Regions from separate parts of the Vibrio sp. R15-SG3-ISO1A genome, predicted to be linked through region 3. Evidence: predicted binding sites of a transcription regulator. Region 3 holds the regulator's gene; each other region holds the start of a gene.
The links. Region 3 encodes CRP, which controls carbon source genes, mostly activating them, when cyclic AMP is high. Its sites were predicted from a motif close to TGTGANNNNNNTCACA; they were not measured.

Region 1 (8,440 bases), on a different contig from region 3:
TGCCTAAAGAAGAGGTATTGATTCAACTGACGGAAAGCAAAGCCAAGTACGCGCGTGCCAAATTGATCAAAGTTCTCACGCCTAGCCCAGAGCGTATTGCGCCATTTTGCCCGCATTATGACATGTGTGGCGGCTGTAACATGCAGCACCTCTCTAGCGCCGATCAACAAGCGCATAAATCGCGCACCTTGGCGCAGTTGATGCGCAAATTCAGCGGACAGGATGCAGCGCTCTCAGCCCTGATTTCTGGCGATGAGCAAGGCTATCGCCGCCGCGCGCGCATCAGTATCAAGTGGGATAAAAAGCAGCGTCAGTTACAGTTCGGTTTTCGTAAAAAACAGAGCCAAGAGATCATCACACTGACCGATTGCCCAGTATTGGCGCCAGAGCTGAGCGCGTTAATGGCGCCGCTGTATGCCTTGTTGTCGGAGTTCAGTCAGCCAGAGCACCTTGGCCATGTGGAATTGGTGAAGGGAGACAACGTTAATATCTTGGTGGTGAGACATCTCAAGCCGCTGACCGAGAATGAAGAAGCGGCGTTGATCGCCTTTGCAACCACTCACCACATCACGCTTTACCTGATGCCGGAAAGTCATCAGTTGACGTTGGTGATGGGCGAGGCTGGGATCTACCAAGAAGCAGGCGTGACTATTGCGTTTGAACCAAATAACTTTATTCAGGTCAATCAGAAGGTCAACGCGCAAATGGTCCAACAGGCGATGGCGTGGCTAACGTTGAGCGACAGCGATCGTGTGTTGGATCTGTTTTGCGGTCTAGGCAACTTTAGCTTGCCAATCGCTAAGCATGTAGCGCATGTGGTTGGTGTTGAAGGTGTGGAGGCGATGGTTGAGAAAGCGGCGAACAATGCGGCGCTCAATCAACTCTCCAATGTCGAGTTTTTCCAAGCGAATTTGGAGCTGCCCATCGCAAATAACGCCTGGGCGGGCGAAAAGTTCGATAAAGTGTTGCTCGACCCAGCACGAGCGGGCGCGAGCGGCATCGTAGAACAACTTTCTGCCTTGGGTGCGACTCGTGTCGTTTATGTTTCTTGCAATCCTGCTACCCTAGCAAGGGATTCGCAAAGCCTTCTCGAGCAGGGCTACCAATTAGAAAAACTCGCGATGTTGGATATGTTCCCCCATACCAGCCATTTAGAATCAATGGCGTTATTTGTTAAGGATTAGACCCGCCCGCAGGGCGAGGTTAAAAAAATAAAAAACTAGGACGATAGAGATGGTTGCGGTAAGAAGCGCACACTTAAATCAAGACGAACAGTTTGAGCTAGAAAAATGGATTGCGAGCCTGAATCAGGACGCAAAAATTGCCCAGCGCTTAAAAGAAGTGTACCGCCAGTGTGAAAAGGTACTTGAGGGTAATGAACAAGGCCCACTGCTGTTATGGCGTGGCCGTGAAATGATCGAAATTTTAATCACGCTGTCGATGGACAAAGCCACCTTAGTGGCGGCGCTGCTGTTTCCGCTCGTCTCGGCTGGTGCCTACGCGCGTGATGCCTTTGAAGAAGACTTTGGCAAAGAAACCATCAAACTGATTGATGGCGTAGAAGAGATGGCGGCACTTGGCCAGCTCAACATCACCATGGAAGGCAGCGCTGCATCGGCGCAGGTGGACAATGTCCGCCGAATGCTACTGGCGATGGTTGATGACTTTCGCTGCGTAATCATTAAGTTAGCTGAGCGAATTTGCAACCTCATTGAAGTAAAGAAAGCGCCCGATGAAGTGCGCCGTGCTGCAGCGAAAGAGTGTGCGAATATCTACGCACCACTGGCCAACCGTTTGGGTATCGGTCAGTTGAAGTGGGAAATTGAAGACTACGCCTTTCGTTACCAGCAACCGGAAACCTACAAACAGATTGCAAAGCAGCTCTCTGAGCGACGCATTGTCCGTGAGCAGTACATCAAAGATTTTGTCGATGATCTCTCCGATGAAATGAAAGAGGCGGGCATCAACGCGGAAGTGAGCGGGCGTCCCAAGCACATCTACAGCATCTGGCGCAAAATGCAGAAGAAAAATTTGGCGTTCGATGAGCTGTTTGACGTGCGCGCAGTGCGCATCATCGCCGATAAACTGCAAGACTGTTACGCCGCACTGGGGATGGTGCACACCAAATACAAACACCTGCCCAGTGAGTTTGATGACTATGTCGCAAACCCAAAACCGAATGGTTACCAATCCATTCACACCGTAATTCTCGGCCCAGAAGGCAAGACCATCGAGATTCAGATCCGCACCAAGCAGATGCACGAAGATTCTGAACTTGGGGTGGCCGCGCACTGGAAATACAAAGAGGGCGGCGCTGGTCGCAGTGGGTACGATGAGAAAATTACCTGGCTACGCAAACTGCTTGATTGGCAAGAGGAGATGTCCGACTCGGGTGAGATGTTGGATGAAGTGCGCAGCCAAGTGTTTGATGACCGAGTCTATGCCTTTACTCCGCGTGGCGATGTCGTCGACTTACCGATGGGTGCGACTCCGCTCGATTTTGCTTACCACATTCACTCAGAAGTGGGGCATCGCTGTATTGGTGCCAAAGTAGCGGGCCGTATCGTGCCTTTTACCCATAAATTGTCGATGGGCGATCAAGTTGAGATCATTACTGCTAAAGAGCCCAATCCATCGCGCGACTGGTTAAACCCGTCGATGGGGTTTGTGACCTCAGGGCGAGCACGCGCGAAGATCAATGCTTGGTTCCGCAAGCAGTCTCGTGAGAAAAACCTCGAGGCGGGGCGCGAGATTCTCGAGGTGGAACTGGCGAAAATTGGTGCGACGTTAAAAGACGCCGAGCGTTACTCGCTGAAGCGCTTCAACGTTAACTCGACCGATGAACTGTTTGTTGGGGTGGGCAGTGGTGATTTGCGGATTAACCAGATCATTAATCATATCAATGCGTTGGTGAACAAACCCACCGCTGAAGAAGAAGACAAGCAAGCACTAGAAAAGCTCCAAGAAGCAGAGCACAAAGCGCCGGCTCAGAGCCGTCCTAAGAAAGATGCGGTTGTGGTCGAAGGGGTCGACAACTTGATGACTCACCTCGCTCGATGCTGTCAGCCAATCCCGGGCGATGAAATCTGCGGTTATATCACCCAGGGTCGTGGCATTTCAGTACATCGCGCCGATTGTGAGCAGCTTGATGAGTTAAGGCACCATGCACCAGAACGTATTATTGATACCGTTTGGGGCAGCGGTTTTGTGGGCTCCTACATTCTCACCGTCCGTGTTGAGGCGATGGAGCGCGGTGGGCTGTTAAAAGACATCACTACGCTGTTTGCCAATGAGAAAATCAAAGTGACCAGCATGAAGAATCGCGTCGACTATCGTAAACAGTTATCGATAATGGATTTTGATCTTGAAGTGAACAACATCGAGGTGTTATCACGGGTGATCAAACGTGTGGAACAGATCCGAGACGTGATGAGCGTTAAACGTTTGGGCTAACCGGAATCCGTAGCAATTATTGACAATGCGCGTTAAGCGCGACCAACAGTTCGAAGGTGAGTGGTTATGCTGCTCACCTTTTCATTTTGTGAGGGAGAGGCATGAGTCATCCAATTGAACAATTAGAGCAAATCATGGCCAAGCTGCGTGATCCAGAACACGGCTGTCCATGGGATTTAAAGCAGTCTTTCGACACCATAGTGCCGCACACCATTGAAGAAACCTATGAAGTGGTGGATGCGATTCACAACCGTGATTGGACCAATCTAAAAGAAGAGCTTGGTGATCTGTTGTTCCAGGTGATTTTCTACAGTCAACTGGCTAAAGAGCAGCAATTGTTTGATTTTTCTGAGGTGGTCGACACAGTGAATGAAAAACTCACGCGCCGTCACCCGCATGTCTTTGGCCAAGCGGAGTTTGCCAGCGACGAGGAAATTAACGCCAATTGGGAGGCGGAAAAAGCCAAAGAAAAAGCGCAACTAGGCAAAAATGAGCAAAGTATCCTAGACTCAATACCAGCTTCTCTACCAGCGCTTTCTCGTGCTACAAAAATTCAGAAAAAGTGCGCCAAAGTGGGCTTTGATTGGGACACTTTAGGACCCGTGGTGGATAAAGTGCGCGAGGAGGTCGATGAAGTCGTCTCGGAAGCGGTGCAAGTCTCGGTGCAAGATGACAAGGTCGAGATGGAGCTCGGTGATTTGCTGTTTGCGGTGGTGAATCTTGCTCGTCACCTCGGTCATGACCCTGAAGCGGCATTGAGCAAGGCGAATCTTAAGTTTGTGCGTCGCTTTAAAGGCGTAGAATCACGTGTTGCAGCGCAGAATAAGACGCTAGAACAATTGCCTTTAGAGGCGCTTGATGCACTGTGGGATGAAGTAAAAGCAGCGGAAAAATAGACTCGCTCAGAGTAATCACGCGAATTCGTCTGAGTACAGTCAGCCGTCGCGTGAATTTGATTTGAAGCAAAAAAGAAAAAATGACACTGTGATAGATTTCACGTTGTGGCGGTTAGGGTCTTCTGGTATATTTTCGTCCCGTCCAGAAGAATTCCATTTCCCTCATTCAACCAATTTCAGGTTAAACATGACGACAAATTACATTTTTGTTACTGGCGGGGTTGTATCCTCTCTAGGTAAAGGTATTGCAGCTGCATCTCTAGCCGCTATTCTAGAAGCTCGTGGTCTTAAAGTGACCATGATGAAGCTTGACCCTTACATCAACGTTGACCCGGGCACCATGAGCCCAACTCAGCACGGTGAAGTGTTCGTCACGGAAGATGGCGCAGAGACCGACCTAGACCTTGGTCACTATGAGCGTTTCATTCGCACCAAGATGACTAAGCGCAATAACTTTACTGCCGGTCGTGTTTACGCAGACGTGCTTCGCAAAGAGCGTCGTGGTGACTACCTAGGCGCCACCATTCAAGTTATCCCTCACATCACTAACGCCATTAAAGACCGTGTTATTGCCGGTTCTGAAGGGCACGATGTGGCTATCGTTGAAGTTGGTGGTACGGTCGGTGACATCGAGTCATTGCCATTTATGGAAGCGATTCGTCAGCTTGCTGTTGAACTCGGCCGTGAGCGTGCGATGTTCATGCACTTGACGCTAGTCCCTTACCTTGCTGCGGCGGGTGAAGTGAAAACTAAGCCGACTCAGCACTCAGTGAAAGAGCTGCTCTCTATCGGTATCCAACCTGATATTCTGGTTTGTCGTAGCGATCGCATGATCCCAGCGAACGAGCGTAAGAAAATTGCCCTTTTCTGTAACGTTCCTGAGAAAGCAGTGATTTCGATGAAGGACGTGGATTCGATCTACAAGATCCCTCAACTGATCAAATCGCAAGGTCTTGATGATCTTGTGTGTGCACGTTTTGGTATCGACGCTCCAGAAGCAGACCTGTCTGAATGGGAACAGGTTATCTATGAAGAAGCGAACCCAACGGGCGAAGTGACTATCGGTATGATCGGTAAATACATCGAACTGCCGGATGCGTACAAATCAGTCAACGAAGCGCTTAAGCATGCTGGCTTGAAAAACCGCTTGAACGTCACCATTAAATACGTAGATTCACAAGATGTTGAGACTAAAGGCGTTGAAGTGCTTGCCGGTCTTGACGCTATTCTAGTACCGGGCGGTTTTGGTGACCGTGGTATCGAAGGTAAGATTCGCGCAGCGCAATACGCGCGTGAAAACAATGTCCCTTACCTTGGTATCTGTCTTGGTATGCAAGTCGCGCTGATTGAATACGCTCGTAACGTCGCGGGTATGGAAGGCGCGCATTCAACAGAATTTAATAAAGAGACGAAATACCCTGTGGTAGGCTTGATCACTGAGTGGGTCGACGGTGAAGGTAAAGTTGAAGAACGTACCGAAACGTCGGATCTTGGTGGTACTATGCGTCTTGGCTCTCAGCTATGTCACTTAGAGAAAGGAACTAAGGCTCGCGAGCTTTATGGTAGCGCGACGATTCATGAACGTCACCGTCACCGTTACGAAGTGAACAACGTCCTTCGACCACAAATTGAAAAAGCGGGCTTGAAGGTCTCTGGTCTTTCTGCAGACAAGAAGCTGGTGGAAATGATTGAAAACCCAGCGCACCCATGGTTCGTTGCGGCTCAGTTCCACCCAGAATTCACATCGACGCCTCGTGATGGTCACCCATTATTCGCAGGTTTCGTGAAAGCCGCTGGTCAGCACTCACGCGGCGAGTTTGAGAAGTAAGTAAAAAGGATACGGGCGGCGGCGAAGGTTGTGCTGCTGCCTTTTAAATTTGACATTTATATTTGAACGAGAGGAAACATTAATGTCTAAGATCGTTAAAGTTCTAGGTCGTGAAATCATCGACTCACGTGGTAACCCAACTGTAGAAGCTGAAGTACACCTAGAAGGCGGTTTCGTAGGTATGGCTGCTGCTCCATCTGGCGCATCTACTGGTTCTCGCGAAGCTCTTGAGCTACGTGACGGTGACAAAGCACGTTTCCTAGGTAAAGGTGTTCTTAAAGCTGTTGAAGCAGTAAACGGCGAAATCGCAACTGCTCTAACAGGTAAAGACGCGAAAGACCAAGCGGCTATCGACGCAATCATGATCGAGCTAGACGGCACTGAGAACAAATCTAAGTTCGGTGCAAACGCAATCCTAGCGGTTTCTCTAGCGAACGCTAAAGCTGCTGCAGCAGCGAAAGGCATGCCTCTATACGAGCACATCGCTGAGCTAAACGGTACTGCTGGTCAGTTCTCTATGCCTCTACCAATGATGAACATCATCAACGGTGGTGAGCACGCAGACAACAACGTTGACATCCAAGAGTTCATGATCCAACCAGTTGGCGCTAAGACTCTTAAAGAAGGTCTACGTATCGGTGCTGAAGTTTTCCACAACCTAGCTAAAGTTCTTAAGTCTAAAGGCTACAGCACTGCAGTGGGTGACGAAGGTGGTTTCGCTCCAAACCTTAAGTCTAACGCTGAAGCTCTAGAAGTGATCGCAGAAGCGGTTGCAGCGGCAGGTTACGAACTAGGTAAAGACGTGACTCTAGCTATGGACTGTGCTGCATCTGAGTTCTTCGACAAAGAAGCTGGCATCTACAACATGAAAGGCGAAGGCAAAACCTTCACTTCTGAAGAGTTCAACCACTACCTAGCTGAGCTAGCAAGCAAGTTCCCAATCGTTTCTATCGAAGATGGTCTAGACGAGTCTGACTGGACTGGCTTCAAGCACCAAACTGAACTACTAGGTGACAAGCTTCAACTAGTAGGTGACGATCTATTCGTTACTAACACTAAGATCCTTGCTGAAGGTATCGAGAAAGGCGTAGCTAACTCTATCCTTATCAAGTTCAACCAAATCGGTTCTCTAACTGAGACTCTAGCTGCAATCAAGATGGCTAAAGACGCAGGTTACACAGCTGTAATCTCTCACCGCAGCGGCGAAACTGAAGATGCAACTATCGCTGACCTAGCGGTAGGTACTGCTGCAGGTCAAATCAAGACAGGTTCTATGAGCCGTTCTGACCGTGTTGCTAAGTACAACCAGCTAATCCGTATCGAGGAAGCGCTAGGTGAGCGTGCACCTTTCAACGGTCTTAAAGAAGTAAAAGGCCAAGCTTAATTCTTTATTGAATAAGGCTTAGCTTTAACGCTTTTTAGAAACGCTCCACTTCGGTGGGGCGTTTTTGTTTTTCTATCCACATTATCAATGATATTTACGACTTGTTTACATTGCTGTTCATTATGCACTCAGTTCTATAACTAAAGTGTCTAGATAATGGAAATTGAGTATTTTCTATTTTGCCAACAAACCGTTACCGTATTTGTCTTACATTATTCAAATAACAACGTTGGTTAAAAAGGAAACATCATGAGTGTCGCAGTGATTGCAAATTTAGTGGTATTTGCAGCGCTTCTTTTCTTCTTGAATCTTCAGCAAAGAAAAGGCGCAACACTATCAAGACAAGTGCTGATTGGATTGGTGCTAGGTAGTGGATTTGGTTTAGCGTTACAGCTGATTTACGGTGAAGGTAGCCTAGCGATTGGTGCGAGCCTAGACTGGATCAATGTGGTTGGCCGCGGTTATGTTGGTTTGCTGCAAATGGTCATCATGCCTTTGGTGTTGGTCTCAATGTTTGCAGCGGTAGTGAAGCTTGAGAACTCGGCCTCCCTTGGCAAAATTAGTGGCTTAACCATTGGCGTGCTGCTGTTTACCACCGCGATTTCTGCTTTGATTGGTATTGCAGTGACGCAAGGCTTTGGTCTTTCTGCTGAAGGGTTAACAGAAGGTTCGCGCGAAGCGGCGCGTCTGTCTGCCTTAGAAGGTCGAATGGATCGTGTCAGTGACCTGACGATTCCCCAGATGCTAGTCAGCTTCATTCCAACCAACCCCTTTGCTGATCTGACGGGTGCGCGTTCGACCTCGATTATCGCCGTGGTGATCTTCGGTATCCTTTCTGGCGTTGCCGCGCGTAAAGTGATGTTGGAAAAAACCGAACTG
Region 2 (8,440 bases), on a different contig from region 3:
AAGCTGCTGAGCGTTGACATCAACACCCACGTGTTGGTTGACTTTGAACTCAACGCCCGCTTCGGCCATCAGATTGATCTTGCGATCAATCACTTCCATGCTCAGTTTAAAGTCTGGAATGCCAAAGCGTAGCAATCCGCCCACTTTTTCATCACGCTCAAACACGGTGACACTATGGCCTGCGCTGTTTAACTGCTCGGCTGCTGATAGACCCGCCGGGCCACTGCCGATGATCGCCACCGTTTTACCTGTGCGAGAGCGTGGCGTTTTCGGTTTGGCGTACCCTTCACGATACGCCGTTTCTACGATGGTTTTCTCAATGTTACAGATGGTGATAGGGTCTTGGTTGATCCCCAATACACACGCGCTTTCACACGGCGCAGGGCAGACACGACCAGTAAACTCTGGGAAGTTATTGGTGGAGCTTAGAATGTTCCACGCCTCTTCCCAGCTATCACGGTACACAGCATCATTGAATTCAGGAATGATGTTGCCAATGGGGCAGCCGTTGTGACAAAACGGCACACCACAGTCCATGCAGCGTGATGCTTGCGTATTGATCTTGCTACCAAATTCGTCGTTCAGGACGAACTCTTTGTTGTTCTTGATGCGCTCTTTGGGGTCGATCTTTTGTGGAAGTTCACGACCATGCTCTAAAAATCCAGTCGGCTTACCCATTACACTGCCTCCGTTTCTGCTTGTTCTGCCTCAGCTTGACGTTTTTGAAGCACCGCTTTGTAGTCACGTGGCATGACTTTCACCATCGCCGCTAAGCTTGCTTCAAAGTTGTCTAAGAAAGACTGAGCCACTTCACTTCCTGTGAATTGAACGTGTTTCGTCAACATATCTTGTAAGAAGGCTTTGTCTTCTTGTTCGATAGGATCCAAATCGACCAACTCTGGGTTGAGTTTGGATTCAAAGTCACCCGACTTATCCCAAACGTAAGCGACACCGCCACTCATGCCCGCGGCAAAGTTGCGGCCAGTCGATCCGAGGATAATCGCCGCGCCACCTGTCATGTATTCACAGCCGTGGTCACCCACGCCTTCGACAACCACTTTCGCGCCCGAGTTACGTACACAGAAGCGCTCACCGGCCATACCGCGAATGAAGGATTCTCCGGAGGTTGCTCCGTAGAAACAGACGTTACCTACCACAATGTTGTCTTCGGCAATAATGCTTGATTTGGCATCTGGGTAGAGCACCAAGGTACCGCCAGATAGGCCTTTCCCCCAGTAATCGTTCGCATCGCCTTCGACTTCAAATTTGACGCCTTTCGCAAGGAACGCACCGAACGACTGGCCAGCACTACCGGTAAACTTAACGTTCATCGGTTGAGGCAGACCTTGATCCTTGTACACCTTGGAAATCTCGTTAGACAACATGGTGCCAGCAGAGCGGTCAGTATTGACGATCGGGAACTCAGCGTTTACCGCTTCGCCTTTTTCGAGCGCAGGGATCGCCGCTTGAATCAGTTTACGGTCAAGCACTTGCTCTAGGTTGTGATTCTGTACGGTCTGGTTGTAGACGCCGTCTTGCTCGCGTGGTTGCTCAACGTGTAGCACAGGAGATAAGTCTAAGTTCTTGTATTTCCAGTGCGATACGTCTTGGCGAATCTTCATTTTCTGACCTTGACCGACCATCTCATCAATGGTTCTAAAGCCAAGTTCTGCCATGATTTCACGTAAACCTTGTGCCATGTATTGGAAGAAGGTCACGACGTCTTCGACGCGGCCGTCAAAACGCTCACGCAGCGTTTTGTTTTGTGTCGCAATGCCCACAGGACAGGTGTTCTTATGACACTTACGCATCATAATACAGCCTTCTACTACCAGCGCAGCGGTTGCGACACCCCACTCTTCAGCGCCCAGTAATGTCGCGACAGCGAGGTCACGAGGCGTTTTCATCTGACCATCCGCTTGAACGACGATACGGTTACGTAGGCCGTTTTTCAGTAGCGTTTGGTGCGTTTCCGCCAAACCTAGTTCCCAAGGAAGGCCCGTATGGCGAATCGATGACATCGGAGAGGCACCGGTACCGCCGTCGAAACCTGCGATAAGCACAACGTCTGCTTTGGCTTTCGCAACGCCAGAGGCAATCGTGCCGACACCGGCTTCGGAGACCAATTTGACGTTCACGCGGCCAGCGCGGTTTGCGTTCTTCAAGTCGTAGATCAGCTGAGCCAAATCTTCGATAGAGTAAATATCGTGGTGTGGCGGTGGAGAAATCAGACCGACACCCGGTGTTGAGTGACGAGTGGCGCCGATCCAATCATCAACTTTGTCACCCGGAAGCTGACCGCCTTCACCCGGTTTCGCGCCTTGCGCCATCTTGATTTGCAGTTCATCTGCGTTGGTGAGGTAGTATGAAGTCACCCCAAAGCGACCAGACGCGACCTGCTTGATAGCTGAGCGTTCCCAGTCACCATTTTCTTTGCGCTCAAAGCGCATTGGGTCTTCCCCACCTTCGCCCGAGTTAGACTTCGCGCCCAATCGGTTCATCGCAACGGCCAGCGTTGAGTGCGCCTCGTAAGAGATCGAACCAAACGACATCGCGCCGGTGGCGAAGCGTTTTACGATGCTTTCAATCGGTTCTACTTCGTCGATGGGGATTGAGCCTGCTGGGTGTTTAACAAACTCCAACTGGCTACGCAGCGTCACCGCGTTGTCGCCTTGCTTATCCACCGCGGCCGCGTATTGCTTGAACTGCTCGTAATCTTTGTTGCGTGTTGATTGTTGCAACAGAGAAATCGTCTCAGGGTTGAAGAGGTGCTTTTCACCGCGCTGTTTCCACTGGTAGACACCGCCGACATCCAACATTTGCACTGGGATTTCGCGTTGTGGGTAACCGACACGGTGACGAATGAGGACTTCTTTTGCGATGTCATCGAGCGTCAAACCTTGAATACGAGAGACGGTACCCGTGAAGTATTTGTCGACCACGGATTTGTGGATACCAAGCGCTTCAAAGATCTGTGCGCCATGGTAAGACTGCAAGGTTGAAATGCCCATTTTAGAGAAGATCTTCAGCAGGCCGCCGTTGATCGCCTTGCGATAGTTATCAAACAGATCGCGTGGGCTGGCTTCTGGATCGAGCTTCTTGGTACGTTGCAGCTCAACAATGGTCTCAATCACCAAGTACGGGTTGACGGCATTGGCGCCGTAGCCAAGTAGCGTCGCGAAATGGTGCGTTTCACGTGCATCACCGGTTTCAACCACAATGTCACACTTCGCGCGTAGACCTTTGCGGATCAGGTGATGGTGAACGGCGCCGACGGCCAACATGGCTGGAATAGCCGCGTGGTTTGAGTTCACTGCGCGGTCTGTGAGTAGGATGATCGAGTAGCCATCGACCACCGCATCTTCGGCGTATTGACAGATACGCTTCAATGCACGCTCTAGTTTGCCTTGATCTTCATTGGCTTGGAACACGATATCGAGCGTTTTCGCCTGTAGGTGTTCGTTGTCGATCGCACGCAATTTCTCGAGCTCAGAGTTCGCGAGCACTGGCGATTCCAGTTCCACTTTTTGACAGTGAAGCGGAGTTTCAGTCAACAGGTTATGGTCTTTACCTAGGTAGGTATTGAGTGACATCACCATACGCTCACGGATCGGGTCGATCGGTGGGTTGGTAACCTGAGCAAACAACTGCTTAAAGTAGTTGGATAGATGCTGAGACTGGTGAGACAAGACAGCCAATGGCCAGTCTGCGCCCATGGCAGACAGCGGCTCTTTGCCTTCTTTCGCCATTGGAACGATGATTTCATTCACTTCTTCAGTGCTGACACCAAACGCTTGTTGACGATGGAGAAGGCGCTCTGGAGAAGGCTGGCTGAACTGGTTGCTCGCATCAGGCAGTTTCTTCAGGCTAAGTAGGTTATCTTTCACCCACTGTTCGTAAGGCTGAGCACCTGCGATGGTATCTTTGACTTCTTCGTCAGAGATAATGCGACCTTGTTCTAAGTCCGCAACGAAGATACGACCAGGCTGCAAGCGGCCGCGGAACTCGACGTTCTCTGGGGCAATATCCACAACGCCAGACTCAGACGCCATCACAAGGAAGTTGTCTTTAGTCACGGTGTAGCGAGACGGGCGCAGGCCGTTACGATCGAGCGTTGCACCTACTTGGACACCATCGGTAAAGCAGACTGACGCTGGGCCGTCCCAAGGTTCCATGATGTTTGCGTGATACTGGTAGAACGCGCGACGTGTCGGATCCATGGTTTTGTTTTCTTGCCACGCCTCCGGGATCATCATCATCAATGCGTGTGGCAAGCTACGACCTGAGAGGACCAGTAGCTCAAGCGCCATATCGAAGTTTGAAGAGTCCGAGCTGCCTTCTTGGCAGATAGGCAATAGCATGTCGATTTCTGCTTGTGTAAACAGATCCGACTCGATGATCGCCTCACGGGCTTTCATCCAGTTTAAGTTACCGCGAACGGTGTTGATCTCACCGTTGTGGGCGATATAACGGAAAGGTTGCGCCAGACGCCATTTCGGGAAGGTGTTGGTAGAGAAGCGAGAGTGTACCAAGGCTAGCGCCGTCACCATGGTTGGGTTTTGCAGGTCGAGGAAGTATTGAGGCACTTGCTCTGTGGTCAACTGACCCTTATACACCAAGGTTTTGTAAGACATGGAGTTGATGTAGAAATCATCACCAATGTTCGACACGCTCTCAAGGCAGACGCGTACAGTGTAGTTTCGCAGCACGTACAGCTTGCGCTCAAGCTCTTCTGGCGTCATACCTGGGCCGCCGGTGACAAACACGTGCTCGAACTGAGGCTCAGTGCTGAGAGGATCGGCGCCGATCATGGAGTTGTCGGTTGGCAGTACGCGGTAGCCAATGATTTCTAGGTCGAGACGCTTGGCGTTTCGCTCTAAGATGTCACGACATTGCTCGCGTTTGTATTCATCTTTCGGGAAGAGAACCACGCCAACGCCGTATTTTTCAAAAGAAGGCAGTTTGATACCGAGCTTTACTGCTTCTTCTAAAAGAAATTCATGGGGTTTTTGCAACAAGATACCCGCACCATCACCACTACAAGGGTCACAACCTTGACCACCGCGGTGTTCCATGCGAGCGAGCATATCGAGTGCTTGAGTCACAACTTCGTGTGATTTACGGTTTTTCAGGTGAGCAACAAAACCGATACCACAGGCGTCATGCTCCAGTTCTGGAGTATATAGACCCTGAGAACTTTGCTCTCTATCTACCATAGATACATCCTTCCAGTTCAATTAGACGCAATTACCCTAATCCGCAGGGGCGTCTTGTCCTTGATTTGTATGATTCGAAGTCAACCGAGGTGGGAGACTTAGATTCCGTTCCGTATCTCGCAGGAAAAATATTGCGAGAAAAACAATCCTTGGTGATATCCGTGTTTTTATTGTCACTATGTAGTGATTTATATAGGTGGGAGGTGGATACCGCCGATGATTTTGCAATTTTGTCTGTAATAAAAATCACAAAAACTGTAAGTATCCTACAATTTTGTCAGCAGCAAATGCAATGAAAACTCGCCCTTGTCGCCCACTTTTTTCGCATGAACATGCACCATTGCGTTTAACTTTTGCGTAACATTTGGCGAAATGCCTGTATTTAATGAATGTTTATTGACTCTGATTAAAGATGCGCCTGTTTGAAATCGGTAGATTCCTCCCCGAATTATTTTCATGATTGTAATTTTTTTACATGAATCTTAATGAGATTTATTTACGTTTGGGTGAAGGATGCAGCTACACGAATTAGTCAATACCATTGGTCAAGATCTCCAGCGTCGCTATAAAGAGAAAGTGCACAAGCTGACCTTGCACGGTGGGTTTAGTTGCCCGAATCGCGACGGGACGATTGGCCGTGGTGGCTGTACCTTTTGCAATGTCGCTTCCTTTGCTGATGAGCAAGCTCAAGTAAAAAGCATTCAAGCCCAGCTCACTGACCGAGCGGGGGAGATTCGCCGCGCGAACAAGTATCTGGCTTATTTTCAGGCTTACACCAGTACCTACGCTGAGGTGCAAGTGCTCAAGTCGATGTATGAAGAGGCGCTCAAAGCGGCGGACATCGTCGGATTGTGCGTAGGAACGCGGCCAGATTGTGTGCCTGATGCGGTGCTTGAACTGCTCTCTGACTACGTGGAGCAAGGCTATGAAATCTGGCTAGAGCTTGGCTTACAAACCGCCAACAACGACACCCTTAAACGCATCAACCGTGGCCACGATTTTGAGTGTTATGCGCGCATCACCGAGCGCGCTAGAGCGCTCGGGATCAAGGTGTGTACTCATCTGATTGTGGGCTTGCCGCGCGAAACACGCGATGACAACCTGGAGACTTTGCGCCAAGTGTTGGCGGTGGGTACCGATGGCATCAAACTGCATGGGCTGCACATTGTCGAAGGCAGTACCATGGCTAAAGCGTGGCGAGCAGGTAAACTGCAGGCGCCTGAGCTTGATGAGTATGTTGCTATTGCCAGTGAAATGATCCGCATGACGCCACCGGAAGTGGTCTATCATCGCGTCTCTTCGGCGGCACGCAGACCTACCTTGTTGGCACCGCTTTGGTGTGAAAACCGCTGGCTGGCGATGACGGAAATTGGGCGCTCGCTCAATGCGTTGGGTGCGCAAGGCTCGTTGATTGAGCGTCCATTCGTTTACACAGCGCCGCAACTTGCCACGCCCTAAGCCTTGCCGCTTCACACATCCCACATTTAAACGTTCCCGAGCCAGAGAAGCCTTAGCAGCCCAAGGGTAAAACAGGTAGTATGAAACCACTGTCCATCATGAGGCAGTGGTGATTCTAGGCTCGGAGCGTTTAATGAAACCGATAAAAAACCTCGCTCAGTATTATGTCGACCTCTTGGTCAAACTTGGCATTTTACGTTTCTCAATTTTGCTTGCTTTGGCGTTGGTGGCACTGGCCGTTGTGGTCCAGGTGGGGATCACGTTGGTGTTAAGTGGCCACGTGGATGATATTGACATCGTCCGCTCAGTCTTCTTTGGTCTACTGATCACGCCTTGGGCGGTCTATTTTCTTTCTGTGGTGGTGGATCAGCTTGAAGAGTCTCGTCAACGTTTATCCAAGCTCGTCTCTAAACTCAAAGACATGCGTTCAAGAGACCAAGAGCTGAACTACAAACTTCAACAAAACATCGAAAAACTCAATCAAGAAATTGAAGAGCGGATCAAAGCCGAATCGGCGCGCGAAGAAGCGATGAAAGATCTTGAAAATGAGGTCTATCAACGTGAGCGCACTCAAGTCGAGTTGGCGGAGCGTACCGCGCTGCTGCGATCCTTCATCGATGCCTCACCCGATCTTATCTATTATCGTAACGCCGATGGGGTCTTTTCTGGATGTAACCGAGCGATGGAAGAGTTGACTGGTAAGAAAGAGAGCCAGTTAGTCGGTTTAACCCCTTGGGATGTTTATAGCCGAGAAATAGCGGAACCGATTGTCGATACCGACCAAAAGGTGTTTGCTGACAATCGCGCGTTGACCTACGAACAGTGGTTGGAATACCCAGATGGACGCAAAAATTACTTTGAGCTGCGCAAAGTACCGTTTTACAGCAAGGACGGTCGTCATTTAGGGTTGGTGGGTTTTGGCCGTGATATCACCGAGCGTAAACGTCATGAAGAGTCGCTGGAGAAAGCCAGTCGCGATAAAACCACGTTTATCTCCACCATCAGCCATGAACTGCGCACCCCGCTGAATGGCATTGTGGGGTTGAGTCGTATGTTGCTTGATACGCAGCTCAATGAAGAGCAGCGCAAGCACATGCAAACCATTAACGTCAGCGCGATTACGCTCGGCAATATCTTCAACGACATCATCGATATGGATAAGTTTGATCGTCGCAAATTGGAGCTCTACCCAGAGCCGATGAACTTTGAAGAGTTTGTGGCAGAGATGGAGAGTATCTCTGCGCTGATGGCCTCGCAAAAAGGCCTACGTTTTGATCTTGAGCGGCTAAGCGAGCTGCCTCACGGTATCGAAGTGGACGCGACTCGTCTGCGTCAGGTGCTGTGGAATTTGATCAGCAACGCGATGAAGTTTACTAAAGAAGGTGGGGTGGTGATGAGCGTCAGTGCAGAAACAGACGACGCCCATGCCTATATTAGCTTTGAGGTGGAAGACAGTGGTATCGGCATTCCAGAGGCGGAGCTCGATAAGATCTTTGCCATGTATTATCAAGTCAAATCGGAAACGGACAACCTGCACGCGGTCGGGACGGGGATTGGTCTTGCGGTCTCTAAACAACTGATCAACATGATGGAAGGTGACATTACCGTCAGCAGTGAAGAGGGCTTTGGCAGTACCTTTACTGTGACGCTCAAAGCGCCGCTTGTCTCTTTGAATGAACCTGAGTCGGTGACGCAAGCCGCGTCACAAGAGCTTAATATCTTTATGGTGGAAGATATCGAGCTGAATGTCACCGTAGCACGTTCAT
Region 3 (8,440 bases):
CCCTGAAAAATCGGAAATTATTGCTTTTAAACAAGGCTTCCACGGCCGAACGTTCTTTACGGTAACGGTTGGCGGTCAAGCGGCTTACTCTGATGGTTTTGGTCCGAAACCGGGCGATGTCACGCACTTACCTTACAACGATGTTGAAGCCCTGAAAGCGCACATCTCAGATCGCACCTGCGCCATCATGATGGAGCCACTGCAAGGCGAAGGCGGGATTATCTCGCCAACGGACGAGTTTGTTGCGACGGTGCGCGAGCTGTGTGACAAGCACAATGCGCTGCTGATTTTCGATGAAGTACAAACCGGCAACGGCCGTACTGGCAACTTCTACGCCTACCAAGGTTTGGGCGTGACGCCGGATATTTTGAGCACAGCCAAATCACTTGGTGGCGGTTTCCCGATTGGGGCAATGCTGACCACTAATGCGCTCGCGGAGCACATGAAAGTGGGCACGCATGGTTCGACGTACGGCGGTAACCCGCTGGCGTGTGCGGTCGCTGAGGCCGTGGTTGATATCGTTAGCCAACCAGACACATTGGCGGGCGTTGCAGAGCGTGAAGCCCTGTTCCGTGATGGTCTGAACAAAATCAATGCCAAGTACCACCTGTTCGACGAAATTCGCGGTAAAGGCCTACTGCTTGGCGCTGCACTGAATGAGCAGTGGCAAGGCCGCGCTCGTGATGTTCTGGTCGCCGCAGGTAAAGAAGGCCTGATGGTACTGGTCGCCGGCGCTAACGTCGTGCGCTTCACGCCATCACTGGTGATCACCAAAGAAGAGATCGAACAAGGTCTCGCACGTTTAGATAAAGCCATCGCAAGTTTGGTTTAGGTTTTGTGAGTGCCTAGTTTCTAGTTCCTAGTTCCTAGAGTGAGGGCTGAGTTGAGCTCTTTTTCTCTAGGAACTCGCCTCTAGGAACTAGGCACTTATATCGCATCAGGAGGGAGTATCGATGCTGGTTGTTCGCCCTATTTCTATTTCGGACTATGACGCGTTGCACACATGCGCGGTGGAGTCTGGTCACGGATTTACTTCTCTACCCGTCAACGAAGAGCTGTTGACGAACCGCATTACCCATTCCGAATACAGCTTCGGCAAAGCCAATGTGACCGAGCCCGGTGACGAAGGCTATTTGATGGTTGGGTTTGACAGCGAGACGGGGGAAGTGGCCGGGTGTACCGGAATCGAAGCCTCGATTGGCTGGGATGTCCCGTTTTACTCGTACCACATTAGCACCATTGTTCACTCATCCCCCAAACTGGGCGTGAATAACGTGGTGAAACTGCTCACGTTTGGCAACAACTACACCGGATGCAGTGAGATTTGTACGCTATTCCTCAGACCCAGTTTCCGTGGCGGGCTCAATGGTCGTTTGATGTCGAAGTGTCGTTTTTTGATGATGGCCGAGCATCCGCATCGCTTCTCGACAACCGTGTTTGCCGAGATGCGCGGTGTCTCTGATGAGAACGGCAACTCGCCATTTTGGCAATGGCTACAAGAGCACTTCTTCTCGATTGATTTCACCATGGCGGATTATCTTACCGGGATCGGTAAAAAAGGTTTCATTGCCGATTTGATGCCTAAGCTGCCGATTTATATCAACTTGCTCAGCAAAGAGGCGCAAGCGGTGATTGGCCAAGTGCACGAGAACACCAAGCCGGCGCTGCGCCTTCTAGAGAAAGAGGGTTTCACCTGTCGTAACTATGTCGACATTTTTGACGGCGGCCCAACGGTTGAGTGTGAGGTGCGCAATATCGAGTCGGTGCGAGAATCGTTTCGAGCCAAAGTGAGCATCTCTGAACACGCCAGTTCTCAGGATTACCTGATTGCTAACACCTCATTTGAGAACTTCAGAGCCACCGCCGCCAAAGCGGCGTACGACAAAGAGTCGGGTTCGGTCATCCTAGCGCCAGAGGTGGCGAACGCGCTGCAAGTCGGCGATGGTGACTACGTGCGCATGCTGGCTCAGTAATAGCCAGCCCAGCGATAGTCAGCCCAGTAATGGCAGTAGAATTGGACAAGGAAAACAACATGACTCATTGGATTGCAGGAGAGTGGCTGGCCGGACAAGGCGAGCCGATGAATTCAACCAGCCCGTATAATGACGAGGTCATTTGGCAGGGTGACAGCGCGTCCAGCGCGCAAGTCGAAGCGGCGGTCAGCGCGGCGAGAAACGCCTTTCAGACATGGAAAAAACTCAGCTTTGCGCAGCGCGAAGCCATCGTGCTGGCGTTTGCTGAAAAAGTGAAAGAGAGCAGCGAGCAGATAGCCGAAGTGATTGCTAAAGAGACCGGCAAGCCGTTGTGGGAAACGCGCACAGAAGCCGCGGCCATGGCGGGCAAGATTGCCATCTCTATTCGCGCTTATCATGATCGCACAGGCGAAAGTACCCGCGAAGCGGCGGGTAACCAAATTGTGCTGCGCCATCGCCCGCTGGGTGTGATGGCGGTGTTTGGCCCGTATAACTTCCCGTGTCATTTGCCCAATGGCCACATTGTTCCAGCGCTGCTGGCGGGCAATACCGTGGTGTTCAAACCGTCAGAGCAAACGCCGCTGACCGGTGAGCTAGCGATGAAGCTGTGGCAACAAGCTGGATTGCCTGCGGGCGTGATCAACTTAGTCCAAGGGGGCAAAGAGACGGGCATTGCGCTAGCAGAGTCGAAAGGCATTGATGGCCTGCTGTTTACTGGTAGCGCCAATACAGGTCACCTGCTGCATCGCCAATTTGCCGGTCAGCCAGACAAGATGCTGGCACTGGAGATGGGCGGCAACAACCCTATGGTCATCAGTGAGCACTATGGTGAGCTGGACGCGACGGTCTACACCATTTTGCAATCGGCCTTTATCAGTGCCGGGCAGCGTTGTACCTGCGCGCGTCGTCTCTATGTGCCTGTGGGCGACAAAGGCGATGCCTTGGTCAATCGCTTGGTTGAGGCCACACGCAAGCTGCGTGTCGATCAGCCGTTTGCAGAGCCAGCGCCTTTTATGGGCCCACAAATTTCGAAAGCTGCGGCACACTTTATCCTTAACGCACAGGCGAACTTGCAGAGCCTTGGTGGTGTGAGCTTGGTGGAAGCGAAAGCGGGCGAGGCGGCGTTTGTCACTCCGGGGATTATTGATGTCACGGCCATCGAAGCGCTGCCAGATGAAGAATACTTTGGCCCGCTGCTGCAAGTGGTGCGTTATCAAGGTCTTGAGCGCGCGGTTGAGCTGGCCAATGACACCCGCTTTGGTCTCTCTGCTGGGCTGGTGTCCACCGATGATGATGAGTGGGCCTACTTTGTTGACCACATTCGTGCAGGGATCGTCAATCGCAACCGCCAATTAACTGGGGCGAGTGGCGATGCGCCGTTTGGCGGACCGGGCGCCTCGGGCAACCTTCGCCCAAGTGCTTACTACGCTGCGGATTATTGCGCTTACCCTATGGCGTCGATGGAAGGCGAGCACACCTTGCTGCCTGAGACGTTAAGCCCGGGTGTAGAACTGTAAGACGCACCTTGGGCTCGCTTGGAGCCCAAGGTGTTCGACTCATTGCTAGGTTTGTGATTAAGCCATTCTTTTAAAGAACTAGCTTCACGATTCAGCTTCACGATTAACATGGAGACGTTATGACGCCTGCTCAACTGTTCGATTTACTGTGGCAAGACTATATTTCCCGTCTATGTCCTCAAGCGGCCAAGGTTCATCAGCTTTTAGAAGAAGATGAGCCGCTGATCAATGACCATATTGCGCTGCGTACCTTTAACATTGCGCCGCTCGGTATCGAGACATTGGCTGCGCCATTTATTGCGCTGGGTTACCAAGCGTGCGGTGACTACCTGTTTGAGAGCAAACACTTGGTCGCCAAGCACTACGAGCACGCCGATCCGACGTTGCCAAAAGTGTTCATCAGTGAGCTGAAAGTCGAAGAGTGCTCAGCGCCGCTGCAAAGCATTGTCAGCAAGCTGGTGGCACAAGTGGAGGTATCCGCACTGCAAAGCCATGAGTTTTTGTATGCGGGCCGTTTGTGGGATCTCAGCTATGAAGATTTTCAAACCCTCGCCCAAGAGAGTGAGTACGCAGCATGGCTTGCGGCGCACGGCTATGGGGCCAACCATTTCACCGTAAGCGTTAATCAGCTCAAGGCATTTGACGAGGTCGCGGCGGTGAATGAGCACCTGCGCCAAGCGGGCTTTGTCATCAATGAGTCGGGTGGCGAAGTGAAAGGCTCACCAGAGGTACTGCTTGAGCAATCGTCCACCATGGCAGACAGAGTCGAGGTGAGCTTTAGTGACGGTACGCAAGTGATCCCAGGTGGCTTCTACGAATTCGCCAAACGCTATCCGATGAGTAATGGTGAGCTCTACCCAGGGTTTGTCGCAGCGTCAGCGGATAAGATATTTGAGAGTACGAATGGGTAGGGAGTGCCTAGTTGATGGGAGTGCCTAGTTCCTAGTTACTAGTTCCTAGAGGGGGCTGGTGAAATGGGTGATGGGTAATAGGTAGTGGGTGATGGGAACTGGGTACTGGTAAATAAAAAGCCACCGCTGGTAGACAGGGTGGCTTTCTTAATCTTTAAAGGTTTTCTCTAGGAACTCGTCACTAGGAACTCGCCTCTAATACCCTATCGCGTGCCGTAGACGACGATGGTTTTACCGTGGGCGGAGATCAGGTTTTGCTCTTCAAGCATCTTCAAGATACGGCCAACGGTCTCGCGTGAACAGCCGACAATCTGACCGATCTCTTGACGAGTGATCTTGATTTGCATGCCGTCTGGGTGCGTCATGGCATCTGGCTGCTTCGCTAGGTTAAGTAGCGTTTGCGCGATGCGGCCTGTCACGTCTAGGAAGGCGAGGTCACCGACTTTTTGGCTCGTCACTTGTAGGCGGCTTGCCATTTGCGCAGATAGACGCATTAGGATGTCAGGGTTGACTTGGATAAGCTGACGGAACTTCTTGAATGAGATCTCTGCAACTTCACAAGGTGATTTAGCGCGAACCCAAGCGGTACGCTCTTGATCTTCTTCAAATAGACCAAGTTCACCGATAAAGTCACCTTGGTTTAGGTAAGAAAGGATCATTTCCTTACCTTCTTCGTCTTTAATCAGTACCGCCACAGAGCCTTTGACGATGTAGTAAAGCGTCTCTGCTTTCTCACCGGCGTGGATCAATGTGCTTTTTGATGGGTACTTATGAATATGACAATGTGACAGGAACCACTCTAATGTTGGATCGGTTTGAGGTTTACCTAGAACCATAATATCTCACTTCCTCTGCAGGGTACGCTTGCCGCTTTCCATTTTTGTCGCGCCAGTAAAAGGCGCGAAGCCTTGAACAAGGCTTTTTAGGATAAGAGCACTTATTCAATGCTGCAAGCCATCTTTGTTTCGGTTACAAATAGTAGCCTTTTTCAAAAGGGATTTCTTGATTTTAATCGTGTCAAGTTGGTGATTGTTTACGCAAAAATGTGCACATGATCACGGTATGACAAGTAAACGGGTCTTAGGACTGATCGCTAGCCAATTTTACCCGTCTCGATAAGCTGCTGTAGGATAGGTCTGACGATGAGCTCCATCGCAAAACTCATCTTACCCCCCGGCACGACAATGGTGTTGTGGCGCGACATGAAAGAGCCATCAATCATAGCGAGCAGATATGGGAAGTCGACCTGTTTGATGCCGCGCAGGCGGATCACCACAAAGCTTTCATCTAAACTTGGGATGCCTTTAGCGTTAAGTGGGTTGGACGTATCGACGGTCGGCACGCGTTGGAAGTTGATGTGGGTACGCGAAAATTGCGGGGTAATGTAGTTGAGGTAGTCGTCCATCGAGCGGACAATCGAGTCCATTACCGCTTCGCGTGAGTGACCGCGATCGCGCGTGTCACGGACGAATTTTTGAATCCACTCCAAGTTCACAATCGGCACCATGCCAATCAAAAAGTCGACGTGTTGGGCGACGTTGACCTCACCATCCACCACGCCGCCATGCAGTCCTTCGTAGAACAGCACGTCAGAATTTTCCGGCAAATCTTGCCACGGCGTGAAGGTGCCCGGCATTTGATTGTAGGGCACGGCTTCATCGAAGGTGTGCAAGTAGCGACGAATTTGCCCTGTGCCTTCATTGCCATACTGCTTAAAAAACTCAGACAGGGCAGGGAAGTCGTTCGCCTGCGGGCCAAAGTAGCTGATGTGGCGTCCTTGCTCGCGCGCTTTGCGGATCTCGACATCCATTTCTGGGCGCGTAAAGCGGTGGAAACTGTCCCCTTCCACCCAAGCCGGTTTCACGCGCATCATGTTAAACATTTTGCGAAACGCTTCAGAGGTCGTGGTTGTGCCCGCACCGGAAGAACCCGTTACGGCAATAATGGGGTGTTTTGCTGACATGACAAACCTTGTCTTATTCCTTGTCAAATGATGACCAATATAGCATGTTCTATTGATTGATCACGGTATGGTGTTTTTTAACGCACTGGAAATATTAAAACTTTGATTTGAGTTGAATATCCACGCTCTCATGCAGCTCTGAATAGACCACCACCGCTTCACCACTCACCAAGCTCTGACGGATCTGGGCGATTTTCTCGTCAAGAGAGATTTCCTGCTCGCCATAGTCCGTCCCTTCACGCAGTACAAATTCACGGATCAGGTTGTCTAGGGTGTCAGGGGCGATCTGTTGCCAAGGGATGATCATAAATACCTCATTCATTTATGATGAAAGTTGAAGGCGGCTATTATGCCGAAATGGCTAACGATTCGAAACGCTTAGGGATTCATAGTACGCCGGCAACGCCTCTTCTAACCAAAAGCGCGGCTTGATGGCGCTGCCAGTGAGAAAACCAACGTGGCCGCCTTGATCGAACAGGCGGTAGTCGATGTTGTCGGGCAGGACAAATTTCGGGATGACGTCGGGCGTCATAAACGGGTCGTCTTTGGCGTGGATGATTTGTGTCGGCAGGCGGATCTCTTTCAGGCGGTGAATCCCAGAGCAGCGCTGGTAGTAGTCTTGCGCGTCTTTAAAACCGTGGAGGGGAGCTGTGATGAGGTCATCAAACTCCATCAGTTTAGTGACCCGTTTGATGCTTTGATAAGAGAGATCGAGCTCGCCTTTTAACAGATGATGTTTACGCAGCGCGTTTTTCTTAAGTGAGGAGAGCAGGTAGGTTTTGTAGACCTTGGAGAAACCCTGCTCGATTCGCTTGGCGCAGGCCGACAAATCCAAAGGCGCGGAGACGATGGTTGCCGCGTCAAGCAGTGGCTCATCGCGGTAGTCGGCTAAGTAGTTCGCCAACATGTTTCCGCCTAGAGAGATGCCGACCGCGACTTTGGTTTGATCGGGAAACAGGTGGTTGAGGTGGCGTAAAAAGTGGCGAGCATCCTCGGTTTCGCCTGAGTGATAGGCGCGCGCGGTGTGGTTAGGTTTCCCGCTGCAACCGCGAAAATGCATCATCACGGCGAGCCAGCCCTGAGAAGAAAACGCGTGCATCAATCCGTTGGCGTAGGGGCTGTAAAAACAACCTTCTAAGCCATGAAATAGCACAAAAATGGGTTTGCGCACGGCGCTCTCTTGTTGCCAATCTTCGCTCCAAGCGAGATCGAGAAAGTCGCCATCGGGCGTATCAAGCGTTTGCCAGATAGGCTCAAACAAGGCTTTTTTGCGAATCAGGCGCGGAGCCAAGGTTTGCAGGTGCGGATTGGTGAGTCCTTTCGCGGCGGTAAAATGTGTCATAAGCCTATCCCTTGCTCGCTTCTGTATTTGGCGGGTTGCCGACAGTCGGATACCAATCGGTATGCAGCGCGGCGTAGAGGGGCTCAGCATCCTGCTGCCGACAATAGTGCAAGGTGAGTGGTTCGCCTTGATTCTCTTGCAGTGTGAGCGTGTTGACGCCAGTGAGCAAATCGATCTGCTGCTGTTTTTCTAGCTCTAGCTCGAATTGCAGTGCCTCGCGGTAGAGCGTATCGGGCGCGCCAAGTTTTAACTTGCGGCGCAGCTCTCGATAGCTTTGCAGCAGAGGTTCACATCGCGCCAGGCTAGCGTGCAGCGTTGCCCAGCCCTGCTCGTCAAAGGTGAGCCTCTGCTCATCTAACCAGCGTACCAGCAGCAGTAAATTGACATTGCCACCATAGCGGTTTTGCATACTAAGACAGGCGTCTTTCACTTCACGCACGCTGTAGTATTGCAAGCAGAATGCCCACAGCTCGTCGTGTGACAGGCGCGCGGCTTGCGCGCTGTCTTGCGATGCTTGTGCTTCGGTGGTCTCTACTGGCTCGCGTCCGTGAACGCCGCTTCCATCTGTTCGAGTTGTTCTTGCCCTGCCATCCATTCCATTTCTACCTCCTCAAGCTCAGCTTTGCAGCTTGCTTGAGTCGCCAATACTTGATTAAGTTTAGCCTTATTTTCTGCTTCATACAGGCTGTTGTCAGACAGCTGTACTTCAGCGTCATTGAGCGCTTTACCCAACT

Region 1: pyrG (CTP synthase) is a predicted target of CRP. The motif match lies at 4,437-4,452, and genes of this name have one in related genera.
Region 2: gltB (glutamate synthase large subunit) is a predicted target of CRP. The motif match lies at 5,452-5,467, and genes of this name have one in related genera.

Annotation. Positions count from the first base shown of each region.
Region 1 is NZ_JCBDGH010000042.1:4,219-12,658, forward strand. It holds gene rlmD (23S rRNA (uracil(1939)-C(5))-methyltransferase RlmD) at 1-1,184, shown strand, start outside; gene relA (GTP diphosphokinase) at 1,234-3,453, shown strand; gene mazG (nucleoside triphosphate pyrophosphohydrolase) at 3,555-4,349, shown strand; gene pyrG (CTP synthase) at 4,537-6,177, shown strand; gene eno (phosphopyruvate hydratase) at 6,260-7,561, shown strand; gene AC6R0L_RS06540 (L-cystine transporter) at 7,811-8,440, shown strand, end outside.
Region 2 is NZ_JCBDGH010000026.1:1,306-9,745, reverse strand. It holds gene AC6R0L_RS02490 (glutamate synthase subunit beta) at 1-678, opposite strand, end outside; gene gltB (glutamate synthase large subunit) at 678-5,216, opposite strand; gene mnmL (tRNA modification radical SAM protein MnmL/YtqA) at 5,730-6,674, shown strand; gene arcB (aerobic respiration two-component sensor histidine kinase ArcB) at 6,808-8,440, shown strand, end outside.
Region 3 is NZ_JCBDGH010000092.1:32,381-40,820, forward strand. It holds gene AC6R0L_RS16715 (aspartate aminotransferase family protein) at 1-832, shown strand, start outside; gene astA (arginine N-succinyltransferase) at 954-1,973, shown strand; gene astD (succinylglutamate-semialdehyde dehydrogenase) at 2,033-3,490, shown strand; gene AC6R0L_RS16730 (DUF1338 domain-containing protein) at 3,610-4,401, shown strand; gene crp (cAMP-activated global transcriptional regulator CRP) at 4,605-5,237, opposite strand; gene AC6R0L_RS16740 (phosphoribulokinase) at 5,495-6,364, opposite strand; gene AC6R0L_RS16745 (YheU family protein) at 6,459-6,671, opposite strand; gene AC6R0L_RS16750 (hydrolase) at 6,726-7,706, opposite strand; gene AC6R0L_RS16755 (TIGR02444 family protein) at 7,711-8,301, opposite strand; gene AC6R0L_RS16760 (ABC transporter ATP-binding protein) at 8,238-8,440, opposite strand, start outside.